Linked DNA regions of Gimesia benthica. The protein of the gene in region 1 binds, or shares a complex with, the protein of each later gene. Links are inferred from orthologs where the notes say so. Each region holds a gene or a part of one and is shown on either strand. Other genes may lie near its edges. The genes, in order: pnp, F1728_RS12450 and rny.

The links.
Region 2: pnp (region 1) and F1728_RS12450 share a complex: the UniProt entries of both Bacillus subtilis proteins name them as parts of the possible RNA degradosome complex. The link is inferred for Gimesia benthica from one-to-one orthologs.
Region 3: pnp (region 1) and rny share a complex: the UniProt entries of both Bacillus subtilis proteins name them as parts of the possible RNA degradosome complex. The link is inferred for Gimesia benthica from one-to-one orthologs.

What each region holds. Positions count from the first base shown.
Region 1 is NZ_CP043930.1:7,580,430-7,590,763, forward strand. What follows is about bases 3,436-6,359. They hold pnp (polyribonucleotide nucleotidyltransferase), read left to right. Parts: upstream 3,436-3,791; coding sequence 3,792-5,927; downstream 5,928-6,359. Other genes in these bases: rpsO (30S ribosomal protein S15), read left to right, coding at 3,467-3,736; F1728_RS29630 (sensor histidine kinase), read left to right, coding at 6,188-6,359. Outside these bases: F1728_RS29610 (DEAD/DEAH box helicase), read right to left, coding at 1-385; F1728_RS29615 (NfeD family protein), read left to right, coding at 835-3,156; more of F1728_RS29630, read left to right, coding at 6,360-6,922; F1728_RS29635 (sigma-54-dependent transcriptional regulator), read left to right, coding at 7,084-8,520; F1728_RS29640 (TetR/AcrR family transcriptional regulator), read left to right, coding at 8,811-9,539; F1728_RS29645 (efflux RND transporter periplasmic adaptor subunit), read left to right, coding at 9,616-10,334. UniProt on the Bacillus subtilis protein: Involved in mRNA degradation. Catalyzes the phosphorolysis of single-stranded polyribonucleotides processively in the 3'- to 5'-direction. Necessary for competence development in Bacillus subtilis.
Region 2 is NZ_CP043930.1:3,284,616-3,294,801, reverse strand. The notes cover bases 3,511-6,286. They hold F1728_RS12450 (6-phosphofructokinase), read left to right. Parts: upstream 3,511-4,269; coding sequence 4,270-5,304; downstream 5,305-6,286. Other genes in these bases: F1728_RS12445 (DUF1080 domain-containing protein), read left to right, coding at 5,585-6,286; accC (acetyl-CoA carboxylase biotin carboxylase subunit), read left to right, coding at 3,511-4,052. Also shown: F1728_RS12470 (heavy metal translocating P-type ATPase), read right to left, coding at 1-457; F1728_RS12465 (M24 family metallopeptidase), read left to right, coding at 649-1,746; accB (acetyl-CoA carboxylase biotin carboxyl carrier protein), read left to right, coding at 2,136-2,639; more of accC, read left to right, coding at 2,715-3,510; more of F1728_RS12445, read left to right, coding at 6,287-7,195; F1728_RS12440 (PVC-type heme-binding CxxCH protein), read left to right, coding at 7,263-10,186. UniProt on the Bacillus subtilis protein: Catalyzes the phosphorylation of D-fructose 6-phosphate to fructose 1,6-bisphosphate by ATP, the first committing step of glycolysis.
Region 3 is NZ_CP043930.1:1,599,001-1,609,255, forward strand. Bases 2,376-5,220 are described here. They hold rny (ribonuclease Y), read right to left. Parts: upstream 4,650-5,220; coding sequence 3,102-4,649; downstream 2,376-3,101. Other genes in these bases: F1728_RS06105 (FMN-binding negative transcriptional regulator), read left to right, coding at 2,482-3,105. In the rest of the region: F1728_RS06090 (arylsulfatase), read right to left, coding at 1-1,261; F1728_RS06095 (VOC family protein), read left to right, coding at 1,474-1,929; F1728_RS06100 (cupin domain-containing protein), read right to left, coding at 2,026-2,307; tRNA lysidine(34) synthetase TilS, read left to right, coding at 5,655-6,728; F1728_RS06120 (MFS transporter), read left to right, coding at 7,048-8,601; F1728_RS06125 (threonine synthase), read left to right, coding at 8,886-10,115; F1728_RS06130 (hydroxyacid dehydrogenase), read left to right, coding at 10,154-10,255. UniProt on the Bacillus subtilis protein: Endoribonuclease that initiates mRNA decay. Initiates the decay of all SAM-dependent riboswitches, such as yitJ riboswitch. Involved in processing of the gapA operon mRNA, it cleaves between cggR and gapA.

The DNA.
Region 1 (10,334 bases):
CAGACCGCTGTGAGGAAGGGGTGTCGCCGGTGCGCAGTCCGATGCGAATCGGCGTGAACAGGTAGCCTTCTTCTTCGAGCAGTGCGGAAATTTCTTCCAGCGGCTCGGTCAGGTTGCGATGCATGTCATTGGAGAGCGCCCGTAACGGGGAGACGTAAACGACCACGGTCTCATCATCCAGGTCGCCTTCCAGTGAGCGTTTCACGATGCGATCGATCACTGAAAGAAACGCCGTCAATGTCTTGCCACTCCCGGTGGGGGCGGAAATCAGTGTGTGCTCACCCCGGTTGATGCAGGGCCAGCCCTGCTGCTGCGGTTCGGTAGGGCCCGCAAAGCGTTTGCGAAACCACTTTTCGATGATGGGGTGATAGCCGTAGAATGACATGGTTGCCCTTTAGGGTGCTGATACGATTCGTCCCTGTATTGTAAGGAGTGGCCGCTGAAAATTTAACCTGTTTTCTCCGAAATTCTTACGGTTTCACAGGTCAGGATTGTTGAGACACGCGCGTCTCTCAACAGTGAACGTAATCGAGGCTTTTACGATGAACATGAAGTGTCTCCCATCTGTCTATAGAGAAACGCCACGATTTGTGAAGATTCATTCTGTTCGGGCTGGAATGAAAAGCAGGGCCTTATTTCGAATGTGAAAATCATCTATAATTTTTGTGCAGGAAATGATCCCTGTGGGATAAAATACCGTTAAATGAGTACACCCCCTCTTCCGAAACTCATTATAGTAGTAGAGCCGGGGCGCTGTCCCATCTTGAGGCCGACAACTGAGAACGCGATTTTGTTTTCAGCCTTTGCAGTTCAGACCTGATTGAAAGTCACATCATGAAACACGTCAACCAGATGTTCCTGGCCTTGATTCTGGGACTTTTAGTGCTTAACGGAAATTCTGCGCTCCAGGCTGATCCTGCCAAACAGGCTCCCAAATCCGATAAACCAGCGGATCCACCTGCGAAGAAAGCAGAGCCCGACGGGCCTCCATCGATACCCGCGCAGTTCATGTCAATCGAAAGTCCCGTGGGTGAGGTCACCTACGGACGCGTGACCAATGCCGCCCTGGCACTGCAGAACGAAGCTGCTCAAGCCGGAGAGACCGGCTATCTGGTGCTTAAAATCACACCCGGTTCGAGCCCCTTTCACCAGGTGCAGGGACTGGCGAAATTTCTGGCCTCGTCTAAATTATCCAGCTTGAAAACAATTGCCTGGATCCCGGAGACGGTCATAGGTAATAACGTGGTTCTGGCACTTGCCTGTGATGAAATCGTGATGCACCCCGATGCAGAACTGGGCGACATCGGATACGGTAAAGCACTGGATCGGGACGAACAGCAGTTTGTGCTCTCGATCGTGGAAAAACGTCACAATCCCAAGCTGAGCCGGGCACTGGCTCTGGGCATGATGGATCCGCAGCAGGCCGTCCTGAAAGTGAAAATCCAGCAGGGCGAAGGTAAGAATAAGCAGGTCGAATCGCGGGTGGTCACTCCCGAGGAACTGAAGCGATTGCGGGACAATCAGGCCGTGATCACCGATGTGGAAACCATCAAAGAAGTCGGTTCGCTGGGCGTTTTTTCGGGCAGCAAAGCCCGGGCCGTCGATGTGCTGGTCCAGCAACTGGCCCATTCCCGGGGAGATCTTTCCGAATTCTACGGCATTCCGCGGGAAAAGCTGCGCGACGATCCGACGGTGGGAGAAGCGCCAAAAGTAATGTTGATCAAGGTCGACGGGATGATTTCACCTATTCTGGAAACGTTCATCGAACGGCAGATCAATCGGGCTGTCAACTCCGGGGCCAATATGCTGGTGTTTGAAATCGATTCTGGCGGTGGATACCTGCTTTCCGGGATGAATCTGGCAAACCGCATTGCCGATCTCGAATCCAGTAAGGTTCGTACTGTCGCCTATATCCCCGATCGTGCCATGAGCAGTGCCGCGATTATTGCCCTGGGCTGTGATGAGATTTTTCTCAAACCCAACGGGCAGATTGGCGATGCGGGGGTCATGCATGAGAATAAAAATGGGCAGTTCGAATTCGTACCGGAAAAAATTCTGAGCCCGATTCGAGTGACGATTCGGGATCTCGCAGAAAAGAAAGGCCGGCCGCCGGCGGTTTGTGAAGCGATGATGGATAAAGACCTGGAAGTCTTTGAAGTCACCAACAGCAAAACCGGTCAGCTCTGGTTCATGTCCGATACCGAAATTCATGAATCGAACGGGGAATGGATCAAAGGCCCGATGATTCCCGAGTCGAAAAAGGGCAACCTGTTGACCGTCAACGGCGTTCGGGCTCACGAACTCAAACTCGCAGAGCCTCCCGTACGTGAAATGGATGAACTCAAGCAGCGCCTGGGAATCGCCGCTGGTGTCAACTTGAAAGCGGTCGGGCGCACCTGGGTCGACACCCTCGTTTTTTACCTTAACACGGGAGCGGTGACCTTTCTGCTATTCTTTATGGGAGCCCTGTTCATCTACCTCGAACTCTACACGCTGACTGGGATGTTCGGAATTATGTCAGCCGTCTGTTTCGGCTTGTTTTTCTGGAGCAAATTCCTGGGAGGGACTGCTGGATACCTCGAGATCGTCCTGTTCGTGATCGGCATGATCTGCATTCTGATGGAGATCTTCGTCATTCCCGGTTTCGGGATCTTCGGCGTTTCCGGAGGGTTGCTGATCGTCTCTTCGATCATTTTAGCCAGCCAGACCTTCGGGGATTTCAATACACTGCGTCCCGGTTCTGATTTCACCAACATGACCAACACCGTCGGCACCATGAGTGCCTCCCTGGTGACGGTTATTGTGCTGGCGTTGATTCTGAATCGGTTTCTGCCCGAGTCACGGCTGATGAGTTCGATTATTCTCGCACCGCCGGGCGACAATCAGCGTCCAGGCGGTCACGAGATCCGCCTGGACCCCGAACTGCTCGGCAACTTTGACAGTGTCCAGCGCCACGGACTGGAGTTAAAAGTGGGCATGCAGGGGGTGACCACATCCGTTTTACGACCCGCAGGACGGGTCGAAATTGATGGAGTCTGGATCGATGTGATCAGCGAAGGCCCCTATATCCAGGTCGGGATACCGGTCGAAATTGCCCAGATTCAAGGGAATGAAATTGTGGTGCGTGAAGTAAGTTCCGATGAGGAAACCGCTTAGGGTGATGCGGACTCTTGTGTGGGGCAGTGGGCTTATGTGTATGCTTTTCCGGTTGTCAGGGTATGCTGACGGTTTAAATTGATTCAGAAACGTTTTTATAAACCGTCTAGCGTATCCATTGAATAATCTATTCAAATTGCTACATTAAGTACCTTAAATACCCTGAAAGCTAGCGTAATAGCTTTGTTTTCTCTCGCCATTACCCGTCTCAGAAAGTCCAGACAAGGATCGTAGTGGCTGTCTTTGCATGGGGAAGTCCCCGATCTTCTCTGTTTGTCAAGTTGTTAGTTGTAAAGGTTTAAGTGAAAGAATGTCAGTCACTCAGGAACGAAGAGCAGAATTGATTCAAGAGTATCAGTCGAAACAAGGGGATACCGGATCTGCTGAAGTGCAGATTGCTGTGCTTACCGAACGGATTGTAAATTTAACCGAGCACCTCCGGTCCAACGTGAAAGATCACGCGAGTCGTCGTGGCCTGCTGCAGATGGTCAGCCGCCGCCGTGGTCTGCTGGATTATTTGCACAAAAAGAATGCAGAAAGCTATAGGGAAATTCTCGATCGGCTGAATATCCGAAAGTAATTTCGGTTGTTCGCTGATCTTTGTCGGTTTGTCGGAAAAGAATTAGGAAATTATTGTGAAAGTAGTTGTTGAATGTGAGGTTGGCGGACAGAAACTTAGTCTTACAACTGGTCAGTTAGCGAAGCAGGCCGCAGGGTCTGTTCTTATTCAGTATGGTGAAACTGTCGTCTTTGTCGCAACGGCGACGGGCCCTGCAAGAGAGGGAACTGACTTTTTCCCTCTGACAGTTGATTATCGGGAACGGGCTGCTGCTGCAGGCAAGTTCCCCGGTGGATTTTTGAAACGGGAAGGACGTCCTACCACCAAGGAAATCCTGACGGCACGCTTGACCGATCGTCCGATTCGTCCCCTGTTTCCCAAAGAATTTAAAGATGAACTGCAGGTCATGTCTAACGTCATGTCCTGCGATGGATTTAACGATCCTGACGTGCTGTCAATCAACGCGGCCAGTGCGGCACTGTGCCTCTCTCCGGTTCCCTTCCAGGGACCAATCGCCGCCGTTCGCCTGGGACGCATCAATGGCGAACTGATTACCTTGCCGACTCGGGAACAGATCGCTGAAAGCGACCTGGATCTGATCGTTGCCGGCTCAAGCAAATCGGTTCTGATGATCGAAGGTTTCGGAAGCCAGATTCCTGAAGACGAGATGTCTGCAGCAATCATGCACGCTCATTCCGAGCTGAAGAAGATCATTGATCTGCAACTGGAACTGCGTGAAAAGGCCGGTGTTGAGCCCTTCGAATACGAAGCACCTCCGGAAAATCCCTTCATCGCGAAACTGGATGATCCCATCTACCAGAAACTGGCCGCTGCCATGCAGAGCACGGTCAAAGCAGAACGTCGTGAAGGCACCAAAGTCATTCACAACGAACTGGTAGAAAAGTTCTTCCCCGAAGAAGCAAAAGAAACCGCAGACGGCGCAACTCGCGCTCAGTTCGAAGAAGCCTTCCATGATCTGGAACAACGGGCCGTTCGCGAACTGGCAATGAGCGGTCGTCGTCTTGACGGTCGTACTCCCGATCAGCTGCGGGATGTCGCCTGTGAGACATCGACACTCCCTCGCGTGCATGGTTCTGCCGTCTTCACTCGTGGCGAAACTCAGTCCATGGCAACCGTTACCCTGGGTACATCGCGTGACCAGCAGCGGGTTGATGGTCTGTTTGAAGAAGAACTGCAGCGGTTCATGCTGCACTACTACTTCCCTTCGTTCTCCGTGGGTGAATGTCGCCCGATTCGTGGACCAGGACGTCGTGAAATTGGTCACGGCTGTCTGGCAGAACGTTCCGTTGCACCAGTACTGCCCAGCGAAGAAGACTTCCCTTACACCATCCGCGTGATCTCCGATATTCTGGAATCCAACGGTAGTAGCTCGATGGCCTCTGTCTGTTCGGCGACTCTCTCGCTGATGGACGCTGGTGTCCCGCTGCGTCAGCCTGTTGCCGGGATCTCAATCGGCCTGGTGACTCAGGGAGACGACTTCAAAGTTCTGACCGACATCATCGGCGATGAAGACCACTTCTGCGATATGGACTTCAAAGTCGCCGGTACCCAGAAAGGGATTACCGGGATTCAGCTCGACCTGAAAAATGATGGTATTGGTGAAGATATTATCAAAGCAACTCTGGAAGCCGCCAAAAAGGCCCGTCTGGAACTGCTGCGAACCATGCTTACCGCCATTCGTCGTCCTCGGGCAGAAATCTCTGCCTACGCACCACGTCTGCACCAGACCAAGATCAATCCTGAAAAGATTGGTCTGCTCATCGGTCCGGGTGGTAAGACAATCCGTGCGATCCAGGAAGACACTGGTGCGACCATCGACATTCAGGACGACGGAACCGTTACCATCTCTGGTGGCAATGTAGAAATCGTTGAGAAAGCTCTGGCTCACATCGAAGCTTTGACCGAAGAGATTCGCGTCGGACGGATTTACGATGGTGTGGTCAGTTCGATCAAAGAATTCGGTGCATTCATTGAGATTGCTCCTGGTAAAGATGGTCTCTGCCACATCAGCGAACTGTCGGATGGGTTCGTGAAATCGGTCAGTGACATCTGTAAAATGGGCGACCGTCTGCAGGTGAAGGTCATCGCCGTTGATGATCAGAACCGCGTCAAACTCTCCCGCAAAGCCGTTCTGGCTGAACAGGCTGCTGCGGAAGGAAATGGCGACGCTGTTGCAGCGGAAGAAGAGTAAGGGCCATCGATCACCTGAATTGACCGGGGTTCAAAGCAAACTCACACCAGCGAGTGTTGAACTGCTGAAAACCCCGTCATTCCAGGTCTGACAGACAATGGCTCAGTCACTCTTTTGATCTGAGATAAATATAAAACGATGAAGGAGCTCGATTTGAGATGACTTCATCGTTTTATTTTTGAAACAGCAGTTTCTGATACAAGAGTGGAACAGCAGACCATCGTGCTCCACTATTTTGTCCGTCCGGTTGGGAAGTAACCATGCAGAGACCATCCGCAGTCAACGAGAGTCCGCTGAGTGTTGCAGAACGGGAAAAGCTGGAAGCCCAGTATTCCGAAATCGCAACGCTGGCCGGCGGCCTGGCGCATGAAATCAAAAACCCGCTCTCCACGATGAGCATGAACCTTGAACTGCTCACTGAAGATCTGGAGACTCTGGATGTTCCCTCCCGTCATCGCATGCTGAAAAAAGTCGAAAGCGTGCAGCGGGAATGTAAACACCTGCAGGAGATCCTGGATGCCTTCCTGCAGTTCGCCCGGGTAGGCAAGCTGGCACTGACTACCGCCAACCTGAATTCCCTGGTAAGCGACTTCATCGACTTCTTCCGCCCTCAGGCCAATGAAGCCGGCATCGAAATCAGCCCGCACTTCGACGCGGACCTGCCTGCGGTCCAGATTGATCCCGCTTTGTTTCGGCAGGTGTTGATGAACCTGGCGCTGAACGTGGTTCAGGCAATGCCCGATGGCGGTCTGATCGAATTACAGACTTCGCATCGGGATGGCACCGTCTACCTCGATATCATCGATAACGGTAAAGGCATCGATGAAAAGGTTAAGTCGCGGATGTTCGACGCCTTCTTTTCCACGAAAGCGGGAGGCAGTGGCCTGGGACTGCCCACGGTCAAAAAGATCGTCGATGCCCATCACGGCACGATTGAATGTGACAGTGAACCCGGTCGCGGGACGCGGTTTACCATTTCCTTCCCCGTTTGCTGAAGAATGATTCCCTGCACAATTTCATTACATTTTCGACTTGAATAAGATGTGTTCTGTCCGTCCGGCTGTGCTCTTTCCTGCAGGAAAACATGGCTACGGCGGTCAGACCCTGATAACAATATTATACGTTCGTAACTGATAGAAGGCAGAAAGTCTGCTCGATGAGCGCGAAAGACGCCCCGGAAACTGATCTTGAATCAATCGTGATTCGTGTCCTGATCATTGATGACGATGAAGCACATGCCCAGGCGGTGGCAGAAAGCCTGGAGCGGGTTGGCTGTGAGTGTAAAATCGCCACCTCAGGGGAGCAGGGCGCCAAGCTGATTGAACGCGAAACGGCAGACATCGTGATCACCGATCTGCGCATGGATGGCGTCGATGGTCTCTCAATCCTCCGCACTGCCAAGGAAGAACTTCCCGACGCCGAAGTCATCGTGTTGACCGGGCACGGTTCGATCAACTCTGCTGTGACTGCGATGCAGCTCGGGGCCTACACCTATCTCACCAAGCCGCTGGACATCAGCGAACTCCGCAACGCGGTCGAAAAGGCGTCCACACGCGTCCGTCTCATGCGACGCAATGCAGAACTGCATCGCCGACTGGACGAAAAATTCGGCTTCGAAGGCGTGATCGGCAACACGCCCCAGATGCATAAGATTGTCGAAAAGCTGAAGAATGTCGCTTCCACGAACAGCACCGTGCTGATTGAAGGCGAGAGCGGAACCGGGAAAGAACTCGTTGCCCGGGCCATTCATCAGAACAGCGAGCGTAAGAGCAAGCCTTTCGTTCCCCTCAACATCTCGGCATTGCCGGACAGTATTCTGGAGAGTGAACTCTTCGGGCACGAACAGGGGGCCTTTACCGGTGCCGTCGGTAAGCGGATTGGAAAGTTCGAGCATGCCAACGGGGGAACCCTCTTTCTGGATGAAGTCGGCGAAATGCCGATGCAGACCCAGATCAAACTGCTGCGTGTTCTCGAAGACCGTAAGATCGCCCGCCTGGGAACCAATGAAGAGATCAGTCTCAACGTTCGTCTGGTGGCTGCAACGAATGCGGATCTGCTCGAAATGGTGAAGAAGGGAACCTTCCGACAGGATCTGTACTATCGGCTGTCAGTGGTAAAAATCGAACTGCCCCCACTGCGGGAGCGGCGGGGGGACATACCGCTGCTGACCGATCATTTCCTGAAAGAGCTTTCCGCCCAGTACGACAAGCCTTACGAGGGTGTTTCGCGGGCCGCCCGTCGCGCGCTGATGTCATACGACTGGCCTGGCAATATCCGTCAATTGCGCAATGCCGCCGAGCGAATGCTGGTGCTGGACACCGATGGCATTTTGGATCTGGACGACCTGCCTGAAGAGATCGTACCTGTCGCGGGACCGGATGGAGACAGCAGCTATACCTCGGATCGTTCCGGTGCCGATTTTCTCATTGGCCGTCCTTTCTCTGAGGTAGAACGCTACTACATTGAGCGGGCCCTCGATCTGGCGGATGGCAAGCGGGAAGAAGCAGCCAAGATGCTGGGCATCGGTGAGCGGACCCTCTACCGGAAGCTCAAAGAGTACCAAAAGCAGAAAGAGGAGCAGGGGGGCGTCTGACCCTCGCTGCCAGCCTCTCCAACAGCTCCATTTCGCTCTCGATTTGACGCAGTGAACAGAGCTTGTTGCTGTCTTCTCATTCTAAAGTCCCTCAATTCTTCTCCATCTGTCTTTCGAGTGCCTTCTTGGGGTCTTGTTCTGTAAGTCCTTAATTAGTAATGGTATCGGTGTGATAGATGTTCGCGTGAACTGCAGCAGGTAAACCTTTTTCTGCCCAGGTACGCCGGGAAAATGAATAATTTCCTGCGACATCTTGACAAATATTGACGATCCGTCAAAATAAGGACGCTATGAGTACACGAGAACGCAAACAACGTGAAATTCAGGAACGCGAGGCCAAAATCCTCGAATGCGCCCGTCCCATGTTCATTGAGGGGGGCTATAACGGTCTGAATATGGACCGCCTGACCAGCATGCTCGAGTACTCCAAGGGGACGATCTACAATCACTTCTCCTGCAAAGAAGAGATCATTATCACCCTCGCGATCCAGACGCTGGAAAAGCGACTGGCGATGTTTGAAAAGGCGTCCCTCTTCCAGGGGACCTCGCGCGAGCGTATTGCCGCCATCGGAACCGCTGCTGAACTGTTTGTGAAACTCTACCCCGATCACTTTCGAGTCGAACAGACGATTCGGCTTGATTCCATCTGGGAAAAGACCTCAGAGGAACGGCGGAAGATTATGGCCAATTGTGAACATCGCTGCATGGGGGTTGTGGGAGGCATCGTTCGTGATGCCATCGCCCGGGACGATCTTGTTTTGGATAACCACGCAACACCCGAAGAAATCGTCTTCGGTCTCTGGTCGCTCTCTTTCGGGGGCTACTCGATCATCGCCACCAGTAATTCGCTGGATGAAATCGGAATTTCTGCACCCTTCGAAATGCTGCGTCGTAATTTCAATCGTTTTCTGGATGGAATTGATTGGCAGCCGCTCAGTTCTACCGTCGACTACGATGCGGTCTTTGATCGTGTCAGCGAGGAGGTGTTTGGAAATGAACTCCAGCAGATCTCTGTCTGAAACGCTTTTTTTTCTCCCAAAGTTGACGAATCGTCAATTCGCCTCATACCTGTTCAGGCGACTGAGGCTTCCTTTGATGCTCGCGCTGATGGTCTGTCTGACCGGCGGTTACTGGTTGTTTCATAAGCAGGCCTTCTCCACAGAAGTCACCGCGAAACAGCAGTCTCAGGAGCAGGGGGTTCCCGTTGAAGTCGTAGAGCTGAAGCCCGTCGATTCATTTGCGCGGAAACGTACCTATACCGGTAAAGTTGAAGCTGCACGCACCAGCGAACTCTCACTGGAACGTAGTGGCAAGTTGATTGAGATCAATGTGGACGAGGGAGATCCGGTCAAAGCCGACATGATCCTGGCCCGTCTTGATACCCGTCACCTGAAGATTGTCCGCCAGAAGCTCCAGGCAGAGCGGGATGCGGCTCAGGCCAAGCTGGATGAACTCCTCGCCGGTCCCCGTCCCCAGACCATTGCCGCCGCGGAGGCCACCGTCAGACAGCTGATAGCCAAGCTGAAAAATCTGCAGTCGGATCATGCACGCAATGAACAACTGCTGGAACGCAACGCGATCTCCAAGGCTGTGTATGAAGCTTCGCAGTATGATGTCCAGCAGCAGCAGGCACAGCTCGATGCGGCGCAGAGCCAGCTCTCGGAATTGAAGGAAGGGACACGCAAGGAGCAGCTGGCTGCTCAGAAAGCGGTCGTCGCTAACCTGGATGCTCAACTGGCAGATAACCAGATCGATCTGGAAGACACGGTACTCAAAGCACCATTCTCAGGACGCATCTCGAAACGTTATGCGGA
Region 2 (10,186 bases), 4.3 Mb from region 1 along the record:
TGGGTAACACGAACCAGATGCCGCTCAGCATGGCTGCCAGATACTGGATGCGCACAGGCAACGGCATGAAGCCTCCTGCGGCTTCTTCTGCGCCGAGGGCCGCAGCGAAGCTGCCCGCCAGGATGACGTGGGTTACGAATGCGGAGACCAGCATGATGCCACTCACGCTGGTCAGCAGGGTTCTGCCGTGACGCTTCCAGAAGGAGTCCGAAGCCTTTTTTTTGTCAGGCTCCCAGGGTTCTGCCTGCATACCGGTCTGACGGACGGCGGAGATGATGGCTTCACCGGTAACGGGTTCCGCATTGAGGGTGACCGTCATCCTGCGATTGAGGATATCGAAAAACAGGTGCTCTTCGCCTCCCACCAGGGGAGAGAGTTCCCTCTTGAGGATCGTGACTTCCTCGGCGCAATCCATATCCTGTATCTTGAAGATGAGCTCGGTTGATTCCTGTTTCATGCAGCGGGACATTCAGAATGAAGGGATGTGGGAAGATCTGATTCTGTTGTTTCAATCATAGCACTTGAGGAATGCAAACAAAAACTTCGGTTTTTTTTCTTCGCAAAATTCCTGAAAAGGGATAAGATCCTGCTCAGATATAAGGAATAACAGGACCCCGATTCAAACAGCCGCTGAAGGGAATGACGACAATGAGTAAAGACTATCTGGGCGCCAGGCAGAAAAAACTGATTTCACAGATCAAACGGATCGGGGCCGAGGCCTTGCTGGTAACCAGTGAAACGAATGTTACGTATTTAACCGGTTTCAGCGGTGATTCCAGTTATCTGCTGATTGGCAAAGATCAGACCGTCCTGATCAGCGATGGACGATATACCACGCAGCTGGAAGAGGAATGCCCGGGACTGGATGTCCACATTCGCAAGCCGACGGAATCGATGATCGTGGCCCTGGAGCAGGTCCTGAAAAAGTCGCATCTCACCAAAGTGGGACTGGAGAGCCATGTCGTGACCTGCGATCTGCTTGATGCGTTGACTGGAATTACACCGGCTATTCAGTGGAACCCGGTATCGAATGTGGTGGAAGAACTGCGGATGGTCAAAGATGCCTCCGAGATCCAGGAGATCCGCGAAGCCGTCGATCAGGCGCAGCGCGGCTTTGAAGTCTTTCGTGCACTGTTGACCAATGAGATGACCGAACTGCAGGGAGCGCACGAACTGGAACACGCGATGCGGCGGTTTGGTGCGCGACAGGCGGCCTTCGATCCGATCGTGGCTGTAGGAGAGCGATCAGCTCTGCCGCATGCGATCCCCACGGAAAAGCTGATTGGCGAATCCCCGTTTATGCTGGTGGACTGGGGGGCGATGACCCAGAAAGGGTATCGCAGCGACCTGACTCGGATGATCATCCGTGATCGGGCTCCCTCGAAACTGAAGAAGGTCTACAATACGGTACTGCAGGCGCAGCTGGCCGCGATTAAAGCCATTAAGCCCGGGGCTCTCTGCAAAGACGTCGACCAGGTCGCACGGAAAGTCATCAACAAGGCCGGCTTCGGCAAACAGTTTACCCACAGCCTGGGCCACGGTATTGGCCTGGACATTCACGAAGGCCCTCGACTGGGGGGCAATGTCGAGACCGAACTCAAGCCGGGGATGATTGTTACGGTGGAACCGGGCATCTATCTGCCGGGCTGGGGGGGCGTCCGCATTGAAGATGATGTGCTGGTGACCCGGAGCGGACATGAGGTCTTGACCAGCGTTCCCAAGGATTATGAGTCGGCGCTGGTTTAATTTCGCGAGAAGCCTATTACAATGTACATGGGCAGGCAGGCCTGCGCTCCATTTTCGAGTGGCGTCAGAAGTTCTCTGATCGTAATAAGTAAGAAAAACTGACGTAAGTCTCTTATTTAAAAGGGTTATGGATGTTGGGGCTCTGCCTGATTTTATTGCAGAAACTTCCCGGTTGCGCTTGGTATTCTCGGGGGTTTTGGCTTAGAATCTCTCCCAACACAAGTCAGACAGGGTAGATAGTGCGCGCAATCAGTGAATGCGATCCTTTCCCGGCATCAATTTGATTCTTCAAGAAACCGGAACGCACCACTGGCAGCAGTGAGCGTTGAATGCCCTCATTACAGCAGGCAAAGCACGTGCAGCTTGAGAATATGAAATAAGGTAGGTCAATGGCAAAGAACGAGGTGCCGAAAGGCGAGCCTTTCGATTTGGAAAAACTTCAGACACTGTTTGAAATGATGGAAAAGCACGGATTGACGGAAGTCAATCTGAAGCGGGGCGAAGAAACCTGGAAGCTGCGTCGCGGTCCCCAGGAAACCATTTCCATGGTTCCCGCAACGCATGCTGTTCCTCAAGCGGTTCCGCAACCCGTTGCAGCGGCTCCTGCCGCTCCGGCGCCGGCACCTCAGGAAGCAACTCCTGCTGCTGATTCGGGGCCTGCCATCAAGAGCCCGACCGTGGGGACCTTTTATTCCTCACCCAGTCCCGATGATCCACCGTTCGTCAGTGTAGGATCCAAAGTCAGCGCTGATACGATTGTCTGCATTGTCGAGGCGATGAAGGTCTTCAATCAGATTCCCGCCGAGCTCAATGGTACCATCAGCGAGGTTCTGGTCAAAGATGGTGAAGCGGTCGAATTCGGCCAGCCCCTGTTCAGAATCAGCCAGGGCTGAGACCCGTTGTCGTACCATGGTCGCCGGTCGCGATCGGAATGTCAGATGTAGGATCCTTTTACCAAGTCAAAACATATGTTTCAGAGAATACTGGTTGCCAACCGAGGAGAAATCGCACTGCGAGTGATTCGTGCCTGTCGTGAAATGGGCATTGAGACAGTCGCGGTCTTCAGTGAAGCAGATCGTGGTGCTCACTACCTCTCACTGGCTGACGAAGCCTACTGTATCGGACCTGCTGCAGCGACCGACAGTTACCTGATGATCAACCGGATTATCAGTGCTGCTGAAATCGGTAACGTGCAGGCGATTCACCCCGGCTACGGGTTCCTGGCAGAAAACGCGCATTTTGCGGAAGTCTGTCGGAGCTGTAACATCGAATTCATCGGACCTCCCCACGAAGCAATGGCACAGCTGGGCGATAAAGTCTCGGCACGTGAAATTGCCAAAAATGCCAACGTACCTGTTTCGCCGGGTACCGAAGGTCTGGTTACCGACGAAGCCGAAGCCCTGCGGGTGGCCCAGGAGATCGGTTATCCCGTACTGATCAAGGCTACCGCCGGCGGTGGTGGTAAAGGGATGCGAGTCGCCCGGAATGACATTTCGCTGAAAGCCGGTCTGAAAGCAGCCGCTGCCGAAGCGGAAGCCGCATTCAAAAATTCCGGCGTTTACATTGAGAAATACATCGAGAATCCACGGCACGTGGAAGTCCAGATCCTCGCGGACAATCATGGCACCGTACTCCACCTCTGGGAGCGGGACTGCAGTCTGCAGCGTCGTCACCAGAAGCTGGTGGAAGAGAGCCCGGCTCCGAACCTGCCTCAGTCGGTTCGCGAAGAAATCTGTAAAGCGGCCTGCCGCCTGATCGAAGAAGCCGGTTATACCAATGCCGGTACGGTCGAGTTCTTGGTAGGGCCGGATAACCAGTTCTACTTCATCGAAGTCAATGCCCGTATTCAGGTGGAACATCCCGTGAGCGAAGAGGTGACGGGGCTCGACCTGATCAAGCAGCAGATCCGTGTTGCGGCAGGCGAAAAACTGGAACTGAAGCAGAAGAACGTTCCCTGCAATGGCTCCGCAATTGAACTGCGTATCAATGCCGAAGACCCCGACAATGATTTCCGGGGTTCGCCGGGTAAGATCACCAAACTGCGCGTTCCCTCAGGTCCCGGAGTGCGGTTTGATTCGCATATCTATGAGGGCTATACCGTCGGCCCTTATTATGACTCCCTGATTGGCAAGCTGATCGTGCATCGGCCGACACGCGAGGAGTCACTGGCGTGTATGCGTCGATGTCTGGATGAGTTCGTCATTGAAGGGATTAAAACGACAATTCCTCTGGCGAAGAAGATCTTCAATCATTCGGCCTTTATTGAAGGTAAAGTCGATACCACGTTCATTGAACGTACCTGGTAATCGCCGGCCGGTTGAAGTTGATGATCACGGATGGTTCTGTATTGTGACAGGCTCGTGGAAACTGCGTTCGTGGTTCCGCAGAGAGAGTCCCCTGATGTCAGAACGAATCTGGAGATCAGACCGAAGTTCGCTCATCTCTAGTTGTGGTATGGTACATTTTTGAGCCTCAGTCACTGACCGGAGGCCTTACTTTTACGAACAGATAACAGGAAGAATAATGAGAGTTGGTATTTTAACTGGTGGTGGTGACTGTCCTGGTTTGAACCCGGTAATCCGCGGTGCCGTCCGCGTGATCTGCAATGCTGGTGGCGAAGTCTACGGCCTGCTGGAAGGCTGGCGGGGAGCCATCGAAGGCAACTACATCGAACTGAATTCGGAAAACACTGACGACATCATTTTCAAAGGGGGAACCATCCTCGGTTCTTCCCGTACGAACCCCTACAAGAACGAAGCAGAAGATGTTCCTAAAGTACGCGAAACCTTCGAGCGTCTGGGCCTCGACTGCCTGATCGCCATCGGTGGTGATGACACCCTCGGTGTCGCGAACAAACTGTGGAACGATTACAAGCTGCCCGTGATCGGCTGTCCCAAGACAATCGACAACGACCTGAGCTCCACCGATGTGACCTTCGGTTTTGACACTTCCATCAACATCGTGATGGAAGCCGTTGACCGTCTGCGGACCACAGCCGAATCGCACCGCCGGATCATGGTTGTCGAAACCATGGGCCGTCATGCAGGCTGGATCGCGCTGTTCTCCGGATTGGCAACCGCCGCCGATTACACGCTGGTTCCCGAAGTGCCCATCGAAATGGATCGCATGGTCGAAGTTCTGAAAAAGCGTCGCGCTAACGGCAAGATGTACGGCATCATCATCGTCAGCGAAGGTGCACAGTTCAACGAAGAAGAAGGCGTGGTCACCCAGGATGGTGAAGTCGACGACTTCGGTCACGTCAAGCTGGGCGGCATTGGTGAAACCGTTGCCAAGATGATCGAAGACCGGACCGGTTTCGAAACCCGTCACGTGACCCTCGGTCACCTGCAGCGTGGTGGTTCTCCCAGTGCAGCAGACCGCGTACTCGGAACCCGTTGCGGCGTTCACGCCGGCTGGCTCGCATTGAAGCATCACTTCGGTTACATGGTGGCTCTGCGGGGTACTTCCATCGTTCCCGTTGCTCTGGCTGACGCTGTGGGCGAGATGCGGGCACTCGAGAAGAACTTCCTCGAAGAAGCAGAAGTCTTCCTGCAATAGTCGATCAATAGGATCAAAGTCACAAGAGTCAAGGCGCTGGCAACAGCGCCTTTTTTTATGCACAGAACGTGAGTCGGGCATTCCGCCGCTCACACTACTGATCAGGGGCGAATTACTTAACAATCTTATCTATTGGCTATTCCGGTCTTTCACGCTAGCTTCCCATCCCCCCGGCTGTTTAAGATAGGAAGATAAATTCATACCGGCTGTTTCAGCTGCGCCTGCCAACATCACAATCCACGGCACATAACGACTTCGAATCATCTTCCCGGAGGGACAAATGACGTCACAGCGCTTGTTTCGTATTCACACCTCACTTTTCTGCTCTCTGATTTGTCTGATACTGGCAACGCCCCAGTTGCTGCAGGCGGAGGACAAAGGGTTTCAACCAATCTTTGATGGCAAGACTTTGAAGAACTGGGACGGCGATCCCCGTTTCTGGTCTGTTAAAGATGGGGCGATCACGGGAATCACCACCAAGGACAATCCGACACAGGGGAATACCTTCATCATCTGGCGTGGAGGCGAGCCTGGCGATTTTGAACTGAAACTGCAGTACAAAATCATCGGACATAATTCAGGAATCCAGTATCGCAGCTTCCCCGTCAAAGGTGCAGACAAGTGGCGGATCGGCGGTTACCAGGCCGACATGGAAGCCGGCGATAAGTATTCGGGAATTCTCTATGGCGAAAAGTTTCGCGGCATTCTCGCGCTGCGGGGCGAGAAGACTGTGATCGGCAAGAATCACAAACCCAAGGTGGTCGGTTCTGTCGGTGATACTGATGAGATTCAGAAGCACATCAAAAAAGAAGACTGGAATGACTATCACATCATCGCCCGCGGTAATCATTTCATTCACAAGATCAACGGCATTACCACGGTCGACGTGACCGACAACGATGTCGACATGCGACGCGACAAAGGGCTGATTGCACTGCAGTTGCACGCCGGTCCTCCGATGGAAGTTCAGTTCCGCGATATTCAACTCAAAGAACTGCCGGCCTCTAAGGAGACGTCATCCACTGATGGCGCTAAAAAAAAAGTCGTCCTTATCGCCGGTAAAAAAAGTCACGGTTACGGGGCACACGAACATCGTGCCGGCTGCATGCTGCTGGCTGAGGCATTGAACAACAGTGGTTTGAATATCGAAGCCACCGTGGTCACCGAAGGCTGGCCGAAAGACGCTTCGATTCTGGATGACGCTGATTCCATCGTCATTTACTGCGATGGGGGTGGCCGTCATCCTTACAACGAGCACCTGGACGAACTCGACGAACTGGCAAAGCAGGGCGTGGGGATGGTTAACATTCACTATGGGGTGGAAGTTCCCAAGGGGAAATCCGGGGACGCCTTCCTGCGCTGGATCGGCGGTTATTTTGAAGAGTGGTGGTCGGTCAATCCGCACTGGACCGCCGACTATAAAAGTCTGCCCGCACATCCGATCGCGAATGGCGTCAAACCATTTTCCATCAACGATGAATGGTACTACCACATGCGGTTTCAGCCGGAGATGAAAAACGTCGATCCGATCCTGACCGCAGTGCCTCCCAAAGAAACACTCAAACGTCCCGATGGGGCTCACAGCGGTAATCCGGCTGTGCGGAAAACCATCGGACAGCCTCAGCACATGGCCTGGGCCTATGAGCGTCCGGACGGTGGTCGCGGTTTTGGTTTTACCGGCGGTCACTTTCACTGGAACTGGGGCAACGATGATTTTCGCAAACTGGTGCTGAATGCCATCGCCTGGTCTGCCCAGGTGGATGTGCCAGCCGATGGGGTGGCTTCGGCTCCGGTAACCCTGGAGCAACTGGAAGCCAACCAGGATTATCCACAGCCGGATAACTTTAACCCCGCACGCATCAAAGCCCTGCTCGCTCAGTGGAATCAATAGGCGAGTTTTTCTGCAACAGAACACCGATTTGAGACAGCTACTGAAATAACATAAGGAAACTGACTCCATGAACTACCGTTGGCTTGCCATTATTCCGGCTCTGTTTTTCTCAACCTCTCTGACAGGTTCCTCACTGTTCGCGCAGTCGGAGCACGACGCCGACCAGGCCGTGCCCAATTTGACCGTGGCACCGGGGCTGAAGGCGACACTGTTTGCCTCCGAACCCCGCATCAGCAGTCCCTCCAGCATGGACGTCGATGCACAGGGCCGCATCTGGATCTGTGAAGTCGTCAATTACCGTGCCGGGATCCGAAACATCCCCACACGCGAAGCCGGGGACCGGATTGTCATTCTCGAAGATACGAATGGCGACGGCAAAGCCGATGAGTCGAAAGTGTTCTACCAGGGAAATGACATCAACGGTTCACAGGGAATCTGTGTGCTGGGGAATAAGGTCATCGTGGCTGCCTCTCCGAATGTTTTCCTGTTTACTGACGAAGATAACGACGGTAAGGCTGATAAAAAAGAGCTGCTCTTCAAAGTGGCGGGGGGCGAACATGATCACTCGGCGCATGCGTCGGTCTTCGGTCCGGATGGTCGGCTCTACTGGAACTTCGGGAACTCAGGGAAGCAGGTCTTCGATGCGGCAGGCAAACCGATTCTGGAACGCGATGGTCGCCCCGTGCTGGATAACGGAAAACCTTACTGGGGTGGGATGGTCTTTCGCTGTAACCTGGACGGCAGCGACTTCGAAGTACTCGCCCATAACTTCCGTAATAACTACGAAGTGACCGTCGATTCCTTCGGTACCCTCTGGCAGTCAGACAATGACGATGATGGTAACCGTGGTGTCCGCATTAACTACGTGATGGAATTCGGAAACTACGGTTATCTCGATCAGCTGACCGGGGCCCGCTGGAAAACGCCGCGAACCGGCATGCACGAAGAAATTCCTCTACGTCACTGGCATCTCCGCGATCCGGGTGTCGTTCCCAACCTGCTGCAGACCGGTGCGGGATCCCCGACCGGGATCTGTGTCTATGAAGGTGCTCTACTGCCGGAGAAGTACCGGAATGAAATCATTCATTCTGACGCCGGTCCGAATGTGGTCCGTGCGTATCCGGTGAAAAAAGAAGGCGCCGGTTATGAAGCCGAGATCGCCAATATTATTACCAGTGAAAAGGACAAATGGTTTCGTCCCTCCGATGTGTGTATCGCCCCCGATGGTTCTCTGTTTGTCGCAGACTGGTACGATCCGGGCGTCGGCGGACACCGGATTGGCGACCAGGAACGGGGTCGAATCTTCCGCATTGCTCCTCCGGATGCAAAATATCAGTTTCAAAAACTGGATCTGAGTACTATCGAAGGCGCGATTGCCGGCATCAAGAGTCCCAATGTCGCGACCCGTTATCTTGCCTGGAACAAGCTGCACGAACTGCAGGCAGAAGCACAGCCACAACTGGAAGAACTCTATCAGTCTGACAACCAGAGGTTCCGCGCTCGCGCCCTCTGGCTGTTAGCTGGTATTGATGGAAAAGCCGGAGACTATGTTTCTCTGGCGATCAAAGATAAGAATCCCGATATCCGCATCACCGGATTGCGGGTGGCACGTCGTTACAAGCTGGATGTGATTCCCTTCGTGAAACAGCTGGCTCACGATGACTCACCCCAGGTACGCCGCGAATGTGCGATTGCCCTGCATCACAGTAAATCGCCCGCAGCACCGGAACTCTGGGCGACGCTCGTCGATCAGTACAATGGTAAAGATCGCTGGTATCTGGAAGCACTCGGGATCGGCATGGACGGGCAGGAAAAGAAGTTCATGACTGCCTGGCTCAAGCAGGCGGGTGACAACTGGAATACCCCGGTCGGTCGAGATCTGCTCTGGCGATCTAAAATTCCGCTGGCGATTCCGTACCTGGTGAAAATCATTGAAGATCCCCAGACGCAGCAGGCGGCGCTGCCGCGCTACTTCCGTGCTCTGGATTTCATCCCCGGTAAAGAAAAGAACGCAGCCGTCGCCGAACTGTCTCTGTTCAAGGAAGACGGGAATCAAAAACGGGAAACCTACATCATCGCGGAAGCTTTATCGCGGATGTCAGCGAATGTCGTCACCAGCGATAAAAAATATCAGCAGGCATTGAACCAGGTGATCGACAGCAGCCGGGGGACTCCCGAGTTCATCAAGCTGGTCGAAAAGTTCAAAGCGAAGGAATACTATCCCGAACTGGTAAAGCTGGGCAGCCATTCCGGCAAGTCACAGACCGCCGTCGATGCGATTCGTGCGGCTCTGACTCTGAAGCAGAATGCCCTGATTCAAAAAGCGCTGAACAGCAAGCGGGATAACGAAAAAGAACAGAATCAGAAACTGGACCTGATCTGGGCGCTGGGAAATGCCGCCCATAATGGTGCCAATAAGATTCTGCTCTCAATCATCCAGGACCCAGAGGAACCACTGGTCGATCGACGCGAAGCCGTGAGGGCGGTTGCGAAATCCCGTCCGGGAGCGCACGCGTTACTGGATCTGGCTGAGAAGGGCAAAGTGGATCCCCAGCTGGAACAGACGGCTGCTGCTGCCATGTCTTCCACGATCATGAAGGACGTCAAGGAACGGGCTGCGAAGCTGTTCCCCGCACCTCCCACCCGGAATAACAAGCCTTTGCCACCGATCAATGTGCTGGCGGGCATGAAGGGGGATGTAGTCGATGGTCGGGTGATGTTCAACACCAAGGGGACCTGTGCCAAGTGCCACGTGGTGAATGGCATGGGGAAAGAGGTCGGCCCGGATCTCTCCGAGATCGGCAAGAAGCTGAGCCGCGAGGCGTTGTTTGAATCGATCCTGTACCCCAGTGCCGGGATCAGTCATAACTTCGAAGCGTACACGGTGATTCTGGTCTCGGGTAACGTGGTGAATGGTCTGCTGGTCAATAAAACCGACGACGCCATCACGATCAAGGATGCCGAAGCCATTGCCCGTACCTTTAAAATGGA
Region 3 (10,255 bases), 6.0 Mb from region 1 along the record:
GCGGATCGCTGGTGAGATCATACAGTTCCCGGTTCTCCAGCCAGCGCCAGCGTTTCCAGAGGACGGCGGCTCCTTCTTTTCGAGGCTTCGCGAGGAACATGTTTTTCTTATTGCCGACGATGGGCATGCGGCTGTAGTTGACGACCAGCATTCGGTCCGGCAGCGATTTGACTTCTCCCCGCAGACGCGGCGCCAGACTGATCCCGTCCAGTCGCTGCTCAGGCAGAGGGAGTTCACAAAGCTCGGCCAGGGTGGGGAGCAGATCCTGAACGTGGGCCAGATCATTCAGGTCACGTGCCGGGCCCAGGTTACCGTGTGGCCAGCGAATGAAACAGGGCACACGATGGCCTCCCTCCCAGAGCGTCACCTTTCTGCCACGCATGCCAGCGTTATAGTAATCAGGTCCCATCGTACTGCCGTTATCGGTGAGAAAAATGACGATCGTATCGTCGCGCAGTTTCGATTCGCTCAGAAACTGTTCCAGCTTGCCGATGTTTTCATCAATGTTAGCGCACATCGCGAGGTAACTGATGAGTGCTTTTTTACGCTGGGGTTTGAGATGTTGCACGACCTCGGGATGCTCCCGGAGTGCTGCTTCGACTGGTCGCCGATACTGATCGGGAACATACAGTGGTCCGTGGGGGGCATTCAAAGGCAGGTAGGCAAAAAACGGCTGGGACTCATCACGGGTACGGATCCAGTTCTGCATTTCACGAAAAAAGACATCCGTGCAATAACCGGTCTGCTTGACCCGGTGTCCGTTGTGCAGATAAGTATCATCAAAATAATCGTTGATCCAGTAGTCGGGCACCGCGCTGATGTGTGATGAGGGGAACCAGAGTGTCTCCTGAAAGCCACGATCCTGCGGACGATAGGGATAATTGTCTCCCAGATGCCATTTCCCGAACATGCCGGTGCGATAACCGGCCGCCTGAAACTGGTCGGCCATGGTCTGGAGTTCGGGTCTGAGCAGCGTCCGCCCGCTGCTGACATTCATGGCGGCATTGCGAAACGCGTCCTGCCCGGTCATCAGTTGCCCCCGGGTCGGGGTGCACATCGGGGCGACGTGAAAGTCGGTCAGACGGACACTCTCAGCGGCCAGCTGATCGAGGTGGGGAGTTTTGAGCAGGGGATTTCCGTGACAGGAAAGTTCACCGTAACCCTGGTCATCGCTCATAATCAGGATCACATTGGGTTGACCGGCAGCCAGAACCGGATTGAGCCCAGAAAACAGTAACAGAGTAATGAGCAGCAGTCGCATCGGATTTTCCCCGAAATTTCGCGTGAAGGTAAGAGTCCAACTGATAAAAAACGCTAGTTTTCAAGTGTTTCTGACAGGGGGAAAATAGTTTACATGAATTGCTATTCCTGAAACAGATTCCATTGTATAATGGTCACATAATCAGTTCAAATATGGTTTGTATTGCGGGTCCTGTTTCGCCTCCAGTCCCCAGCATTTCAGGAGAAATCAAGATGGCCCCCCACTACACCCCCGATGGCTACCACGCAGTCACTCCCTATCTGCTGGTAGAAGGGGCAGCGAGACTGATTGAATTTGTAACATTCGTCTTCGATGCGACAACTGAGTTAATCTCATACCACGATGACAAGATCGGCCATGCGACACTGAGAATCGGCGATTCCATGATTGAGCTGGCCGATGCCTGCGAGGAATGGGGGCCCACCTCCGCAGCTTTACACGTTTATGTACCGGATGTCGATTTCACCTATCAGAGAGCCCTGGAAGCCGGCGCCTTAAGCCAGCGGGGGCCGGCAGACCAGTTTTACGGTGAGCGGAGCGCCTCGGTGAAGGATCCTTTTGGAATCCAATGGCATATCGCAACCCAGACGGAAGTACTCTCCAAAGAACAGTTGCTCCGCAGGGCTGACGAATTCAAACAGCTGCAAAGCCAGCAGCAACACCAATAGAAAACTGACGCGATCAGTTTTCGTCTGACTCTGTCGGGATGTACTTGTTATACAGCTCCGCGTAGTCTTCGCGGACCGGGCTGAATACATCCAGGACTACCGCAGGCCCATCGACGGCAACCGCCTGATGCGGAGTGTTGGGGGAATAATGAACATCGCCCCTGCTTCGACAGTTCGCACTTCGTCCCCCATCGTCAGTTCCAGCCGGCCTTTGAGGAGCATTCCGCCCTGCTCGTGTGGATGATGGTGCATGGGCACAATGGCCCCTTCCTCCATTTCCAGGTAAGACAGCATCAGATTCTCCCCGAATGGGGTCCGCATTTTACAGCCAGGCAGGACTTCCAGGGGCTTGACGGAATCGATATCAATAAAGGGCATTATTTCGGAACTCCTTTGCATCAGAGTGGTTTCCGCCTCACGATGATGGCAGTCACTTCAAGTTAAAGAAATGATCTGAGAATTGATAGTCTGACGAACCTGCGAACCGAAACCGCTGTCAGAACTGAATGTACATTCCGCCCCCTGCTCTCTTCCCGAGGACCAGTTGATTCCATGTATGTCCCAGCCGCTTTTGCCGAAACCGACGTCAGCCGACTGCCCCCGTTCATCGAGCAACACAGCTTTGCCACACTGGTGAGCAATCAGGGAGAGGAGCCGTTTGCTTCCCACCTGCCTTTACTTTTGCAGCATGGGGTGGGACAGAATGGGTGCCTGCTGGGGCACTTTGCCCGAGCGAATCCGCAAGCGGAGACTCCAGACAATCAGAATGTGCTGGCTATCTTTCATGGTCCGCACGCTTACATCTCACCCACCTGGTATGCCTCACAAAATACAGTCCCCACCTGGAACTATCAGGCGGTGCATGTATACGGTCAGTATTCCCGGATCACTGATGACGCGGAGTTGAAAGCGATCATCGCAGAAACCGTGCGGTTTTATGAAGCCTCGCAGCCTGTGCCCTGGTCAATGCAGACTCCGGAAGCCGAGTTCACCGAGGGACTGCTCAAGGGAATCGTCGGCTTTCGGATTGAGATCGAACGCATCGAAGGGAAATTCAAACTGAGCCAGAACCATCCCGAAGAGCGGCGGAAGAAAGTGATCGATGCCTTAAAAAAACAGAGCAGCGACGACGCTCAGGCCATCGCTGCTCTGATGGAAGCAGATCTTCCCGCTTAGCGGGCGTATTCGACCGTGCGTGCCTCGCGCATCACGGTCACCCGGATTTCGCCCGGGTAGGTCAGGGTTTCTTCAATCGCCTTGGCGATGTCTTTGCACATCTTGGCTGCTTCGCGGTCGTTGACCTGATCGGAATCGACGATCACGCGAACTTCACGACCGGCCTGAATCGCATAGGTATGATCGACACCCGGGAAGCCGCAAACCAGCGTTTCCAGTTCTTCGAGGCGACGCACATATTTTTCCAGCGTATCGCGGCGGGCACCAGGACGCGAAGCAGAACAGGCGTCCGCTGCAGCAACCAGAACCGTGTAGATGTAATCGGGGCGGATGTCGTCGTGATGACCGGCGGCGGCATGCACGACTTCCTGACATTCGCCGTACCGCTTCAGCAATTGGGCACCGACAGCAGGGTGGCCCCCTTCCATTTCGTGGTCGGCTGCTTTACCGATGTCATGGAACAGACCACAGCGACGGGCAAGTGTCCCGTCCAGGCCGAGCTGTTCTGCCATGATGCCGGTCAGAGCGGAAACTTCGATTGAGTGCCGCAATACATTCTGACTGTAACTGGTGCGGAAATGCAGACGGCCCAGCAGGTCGATCAGCTTGGGATGCACCCCGGAAATATTGACTTCCTGACAGGCATTCTGCCCCATGGTCTGGATGTATTCTTCGAGTTCCTTCTGCGTCTCTTCGACGACTTCCTCGATGCGGGCCGGATGAATGCGCCCGTCGTTGACGAGTTTCTGCAGGGACATTTTACCGATCTGCCGACGCACGTTATCGAAGGCCGAGACGACAACCACTCCGGGTGTGTCGTCTACGATCACATCGACGCCGGTCGCTTTTTCGAAGGCGCGGATGTTACGACCTTCCCGACCGATGATCCGCCCTTTCATTTCTTCTTCGGGCAGTTCCACGGTGGAGACGGTGGTTTCAGCCACGTGTCCGGAGGCGAACCGTTGGACGGCCATGCCGATGGTTTCGCGGGCCAGCTTATCACAAGACTGCTTCAGTTCGTTCTGATACTTCAGGATCAGGGCACCGGTCTCACTCTTGAGATCGTTTTCCAGCCGGTCGAGCAGCATCTGGGATGCGGTTTCGCGATCCAGGCCACTGATTTTGAACAGCTCTTCCTGCTGCTTCTTCAGAGCCCGCTCCAGTTCCTGTTCGCGGGCTTCGACCGCTTTGGTGCGGGAGGCCAGCTTGGACTGGGTGGCCTGAATCATGGATTCCTTTTTGAGGAAATCGGCCTGCTGATCTTCGAGCGCGTTCTCACGCTTGCTGAGCTTTTTCTCAACGGACCAGAGCTCTTCGCGCTGCTTGTTGACTTCTTCTTCCAGAGATTCGCGGCGTTTGAGCAGCTCTTCTTTGGCTTCCAGCTTCTGGCTTTTGAGCAGGTTTTCGGCATCGAGTTCGGCCTGTTTCAGGATCTGCTGATAAGACTGATAGGCAGATCCACGGCGAATCCGGTCAATGAAATAACCGATGAAGGCCCCGACAATGAGCGCCAGAGTAGCTCCAATAGCGACTTCTGTTAACATATTCCAGGTGCTTCCTATGCGCCTTTGGTGAAAAGTCCCTTTCCTGCAGAATGCTATTTGGCGTTAACATACAACAGAGACAATACCGTACAAATCCTCAATCTCCAGTCCTGGAGATCAGGCCGGAAGTGTACGATGCAGGTTGTCAGGAATTTCTCAGAATGACAGGAGCGTCCGGGAGTTTCTGATCGATCTAAAGATGTCTGAATAAAGATATGAAATTCAAATAACAGCTTTAACTCAGCAGTAGTCTGGAACTTGGTGAATTTGAACAACAAACAGATGGCCCGTGCAGGTGCCTGCTAACGCCGTCGAAAGTATCTCCGGTCTGTGCGCACCGGGACGGGTACCTTCGACCGTAATTCGATCCCCAGATAAGACAGAATTTGACGCACCCACTCCTGCTGCCCCGTCAGTTGAGTCTGAACATGTGCAGGGGAAGAGCTTTCTTCCGTCCAGGAAGAGGATTTCCGTGAACGAATCAGCGTCGGCAATCGTTTCGCCACTTTTGTGAACAGAACATAAATTGCAAGGATTGTCTCATTGAGAATGCCAAACATTGTTGATTCTCCAATTCAACTGTACCTGATACTACTTTAGAAACTCGTACTGCACAGAGATTGTTTTGACACAGCAGCTGAAGCTCAGTTTCCGTGTCGTAAACAGTTCTGTGACAATGCTCCCGATCAAGCCAGGAAATGCCGAAAGGAAACTTAAAAATAAAATACAATGAAACTATTATGAAAAGCTCACTCCAGAACATCCAGAAAAAAACGGGAAACATCAGCCGATTCCCAAAGTTCGTTCCTTTTGGAATCGAAGAGATGAATCTGTCTGTAACTCGAATGACAGAGGAAACTTCTCGCAAATTTCCCAATTCATGGTAACAAGAGATTTCCGGATGCGATAGTATATTGCGAGAAATATTGGTTCAATTTCCCATCTCGCTCTCATGCGTCAGATCTGCCTGCGTGTCTCCCGTCAGTGAAAGAAACGATTGCCCTTATGAATGAGTTTGTCTCAGCAGTGAATCGCGGCTGGCGCGCCTGCGAGCAGCGGATTGCAGCCGAGCAAACGCATATACCAGACAAGAGTCCACCTGCAACACAAGCCGAGAGAACCCTGGTTGCGGTCTCAGGTGGTGCAGACAGCGTCGCGTTGCTGCGCGCCCTGATGGAACTGGTCTCAGCGACAGAGCACGACTGCCGCCCCGGTTCTCTGGTCGTAGCCCACCTGAATCACGGCCTGCGGGGCGCAGATTCCGACGCGGACGCAGACTGGCTGACCGAGACCTGCCGGGCATTGAATCTGCCTCTCGTATTGGAAAAACAGGAACTGGCACCGCAACAGACGGGACCCTCGACGGGCCTGGAAGAACTGAGTCGGTCCGCCCGCTATGAATTTCTGATCCGGACTGCGAACGCAGAACACTGCACGCGGATTGCGGTCGCGCACACGCGCGACGATCAGGCGGAAACCGTGTTGCATCACATCATCCGCGGCACTGGAATCTCCGGCCTGAAAGGCATCCCCCGTGTTCGTTTACTGGCGGAAAACCTCTATCTCGTACGTCCCTTGCTGGATCTCGGTCGTGAAGACGTCGTGCGATATCTGCAGGAGTGCGGCCAGGAATTTCGCACCGATGCGTCGAACACAGATCTGCGTTTTACCCGTAATCGCATTCGTCATCAGTTACTCCCCTACCTGAAAACAGAGTTCAATCCCGCTGTCGTGCAGGCCTTACAACGGCTCTCGCAACAGGCGGAAGAAGTCACTGAAGTGATTTCGGCAGATGTGACACAGATTCTAAATCGTGCGACCCTCGATCGGAACCGGGAGACCTGGCGGCTGGACTGTGATCAACTGTTCGATACTCCCGATTATCTGGTCAAACAGTGCTTTCTCAAGATCTGGCAGGAGATGCACTGGTCGCGGAAGCGGATGGGCTTCGATCACTGGCAGCGACTGCTCGAACTGACGCGGGAGGGCCAGAAAATTCACCTGCCCGACCAGATTGAAGCGGAACGGCGGGAACGCCTGCTGATTTTACGCAGGCTGCCTGACCGCACGGAGACTTAAGATTCAGGAATCTGACAAACATTCGCATTCCTGCATACGTCAGGAATCTGACAAACATTCGCATTCCTGCATACGTATTGTGGAAATCTCAATCGGGGTTGGTTAGAATCTGGCGTTGCTGATCAACCTGCAACCAGCGTCCGCTCGAAACATTGCCTTTCCGGCAGCCGGTTGTGCTAAGTCGTCGTCGTGTGCTCAAGACCTTTCGAAGTATCCATTCCTGATCAGCATCTTCCAGTTTCGCTTTGAAACGTTTGATACTTGAACCACACCTTGCACTTAATATTCTCGCCCTCAATCAAACAAAGAAGTCGCAACCATGAACAATAACAAACCGCTGTTTATTGCGAGTTTTATGACTCTCATCGCCGCCGGCGTCGGATTCGCCATCCGCGGCGGGATCCTCGCAGACTGGGGTGCCCAGTACGGATTCACCAAGTTCGACCTGGGAACGATTACCGGAGGCGGCCTCGTCGGTTTCGGTGTCGTGATTCTGCTGGCCAGTCTGATCACCGACAATGTCGGCTACAAACCGATCCTGCTGCTGGCATTCATTCTGCATGTGCTGTCAGCCCTGGTCACCTTTGCTGCGACACCCATCTTCAACAGCATGGGTAAAGATGCGACCTACTGGTGTCTCTACATCGGGATGTTCATGTTTGCAGTGGCGAACGGCTTGTGTGAAGCGGTCATCAATCCGCTGGTTGCGACACTTTATCCTCGACAGAAAACGCACTACCTCAACATTCTGCACGCCGGCTGGCCGGGCGGGCTGATTATCGGCGGGATCATCGCTACGATCTACACGAGCATCAAAGGCAATGTTGCCGGAATGCGATGGGAAATTCCAATGGCGGTCTTTCTCGTGCCGACCCTGATCTACGGTTTCATCGTGATCAAGCAGAAGTTTCCGCAATCGGAAGCCAAGTCGGCTGGTGTCAGCTTTGGCCAGATGTTGATGACGTTTGCCAGCCCGCTGTTGTTGTTCCTGCTCCTGCTGCATGCCTGTGTCGGTTATGTAGAACTGGGTACGGACAGCTGGATTGCCAACATCACAGAGTCCATCGTTACGGGACAGGGACTGTATCTGTTCATCTACGCTTCAGCGATCATGTTCGTCCTGCGTTTCTTCGCCGGTCCGATTGTAGAAAAAATCAATCCGCTGGGTCTGCTCTTCATGAGTGCCTGCTTCGGTTCCATCGGTCTGTACATGATCGGTTCTTCACAGGGAGTCGTCTGGGTCTGGATCGCCGTGACTGTTTACGGCCTGGGTAAAACCTTCCTCTGGCCGACCATGCTGGGTGTGGTTGGCGAACTGTTCCCCAAAGGGGGCGCGATCACCATGGGCGCCATGGGAGGCATCGGTATGCTCTCAGCCGGTCTGTTGGGTGGCCCCGGCATCGGTTACAACCAGGATTACTATGCGACTGAAAAGCTCGAGGAAATTGCTCCTCAAACTTACGAACGCTATTCCGTTGCGGAAGCGAACGGCTTCCTGTTTCTCCCCAAGATTAAAGGTCTCGATGGTTCGAAGGTCAGTGTCTTGAACAATGATGGCCAGGATCTGGAGAAAAAAGTAGAACAGCTTGATAAAGAGGGAAAATCGGATGCATACATTTCCAACCTCAATACCTGGTGGCAGGGAGCGGAAGCGTTTGCCCCTGAAGATATCGGCCCGGTAGAAGAAGCCGGCATCTACGGAGGTCGGATGGCACTGAAGTGCACGGCCCTGGTTCCGCTGGTCATGGCCATTGGTTACCTGATTCTGGTGATCTACTTCTACATGAAGGGTGGCTACAAGGCAGAAGTTCTGCACGGCGAAGAACCGGACGGCGAACACTACACCGGTGGTGTTGAAGGTCCCGTTGAGTAAGGCTTGCCCGGTGTCTGTTGAAGTTCACGAACGACCACTCATTAGGGGTGGTCGTTCTTTTTTTGGGTACCAGAAAGTTTCTCTCGGCAGGAACGTCGGAGTGGTACCAGACTTCATGCTTAGCCAGTGCTGTCAAGTGATCGCCAAAAAAACATTCAACAGTGCCGATGGGTTGACATTTTGACTGATAGCTGGATAACAGAACTATAAATACGCGTATTCCCCGCCTTGAAATCTAATACATCGTCTTACCGATTCTTCTTTCAAATAGCAGGTACGTCCCCATGCAAGACGCTTTCCCCGAGTCTCCCACGTTTGTCACCCACCTTGAATGTGGCATGGAGCATGATCACTACGAAGCCGACCAGTTACACGGCCTGTCCAAAGCGGGCAAGCCCCTGCTGGTGAAATACGATCTGGACGGCATCAAGCAGTCGGTCAGTAAGGCAGACCTGGCAGCCCGCCCCGCGACTCTCTGGCGGTATCGCGAATTTCTGCCGGTTCGCAAATCGGAAAACATCGTCAGCCTGGGCGAAATTCATACACCACTGATTCCCGTACCACGTCTGCAGGGAGGACAGGGTCAGGTCTGGATCAAAGATGAAGGTCGTCTGCCCACGGGTTCGTTCAAAGCCCGCGGTCTGTGCATGGCAGTCTCGATGGCCAAAGAACTGGGCGTCACCAAAGTCGCGATGCCCACTAACGGGAATGCAGGTGCCGCACTGGCCGCCTATGGTACCCGGGCCGGCATGAAGTCTTACATCTTCTGTCCCGGTGATACTCCAGAAATCAATGTCCGTGAAATCGCCGCCCAGGGAGCGAACGTCTGGCGGGTAAATGGACTGATCAACGACTGCGGAAAAATTGTGGGTGAAGGGAAAGAGAAAGTCGGCTGGTTCGACTTCTCCACACTCAAAGAACCGTACCGCATCGAAGGTAAAAAAACGATGGGCCTGGAACTGGCCGATCAGATGGGTTGGGAAGTCCCCGATGTCATCTTCTACCCGACCGGCGGTGGTACCGGTTTGATCGGCATGTGGAAAGCCTTTAACGAACTCAAAGAGATGGGCTGGCTCACCGGTAAACTGCCTCGCATGGTGGCTGTCCAGGCATCCGGCTGTGCCCCGATGGTGAAAGCCTATGAAGCGGGTGAAGAACACGCCCCACTCTGGGAGAATGCCCATACAATCGCTGCAGGAATCCGGGTTCCCATCGCCGTTGGTGACTTCCTGATTCTGCGTGCAGTCCGGGAAAGCAACGGGTTTGCGACTGCCGTCGATGATGACAAAATCTCGGCCGCCCTGGATGAATGTTCGCAGAAGGAAGGTTTCCTGATGTGTCCCGAAGGGGCCGCGACCTATGCCGCCTACAAACAGGAACTGGCATCGGGTCGTGTCAGCCCGGATGAGAGTGCAGTCCTGTTTAACTGTGCGACCGGATTGAAATACCCACTGCCTCCCGCAGACCAGTCAATCGATATCAACGAGCCCGTTGACTACTCGATGTTTGACTAATACCCACGCCACGAACTGAGAGCAGCAGGAAGTAAGCCATGAGCAATGTGCTGGTGACCGAAAATATTCAAGGGGCATCCATGAACGATCTGATGAAAGATCTGGATGTCGAGTTTGACGCCTACCTCTGGCAGAACGTC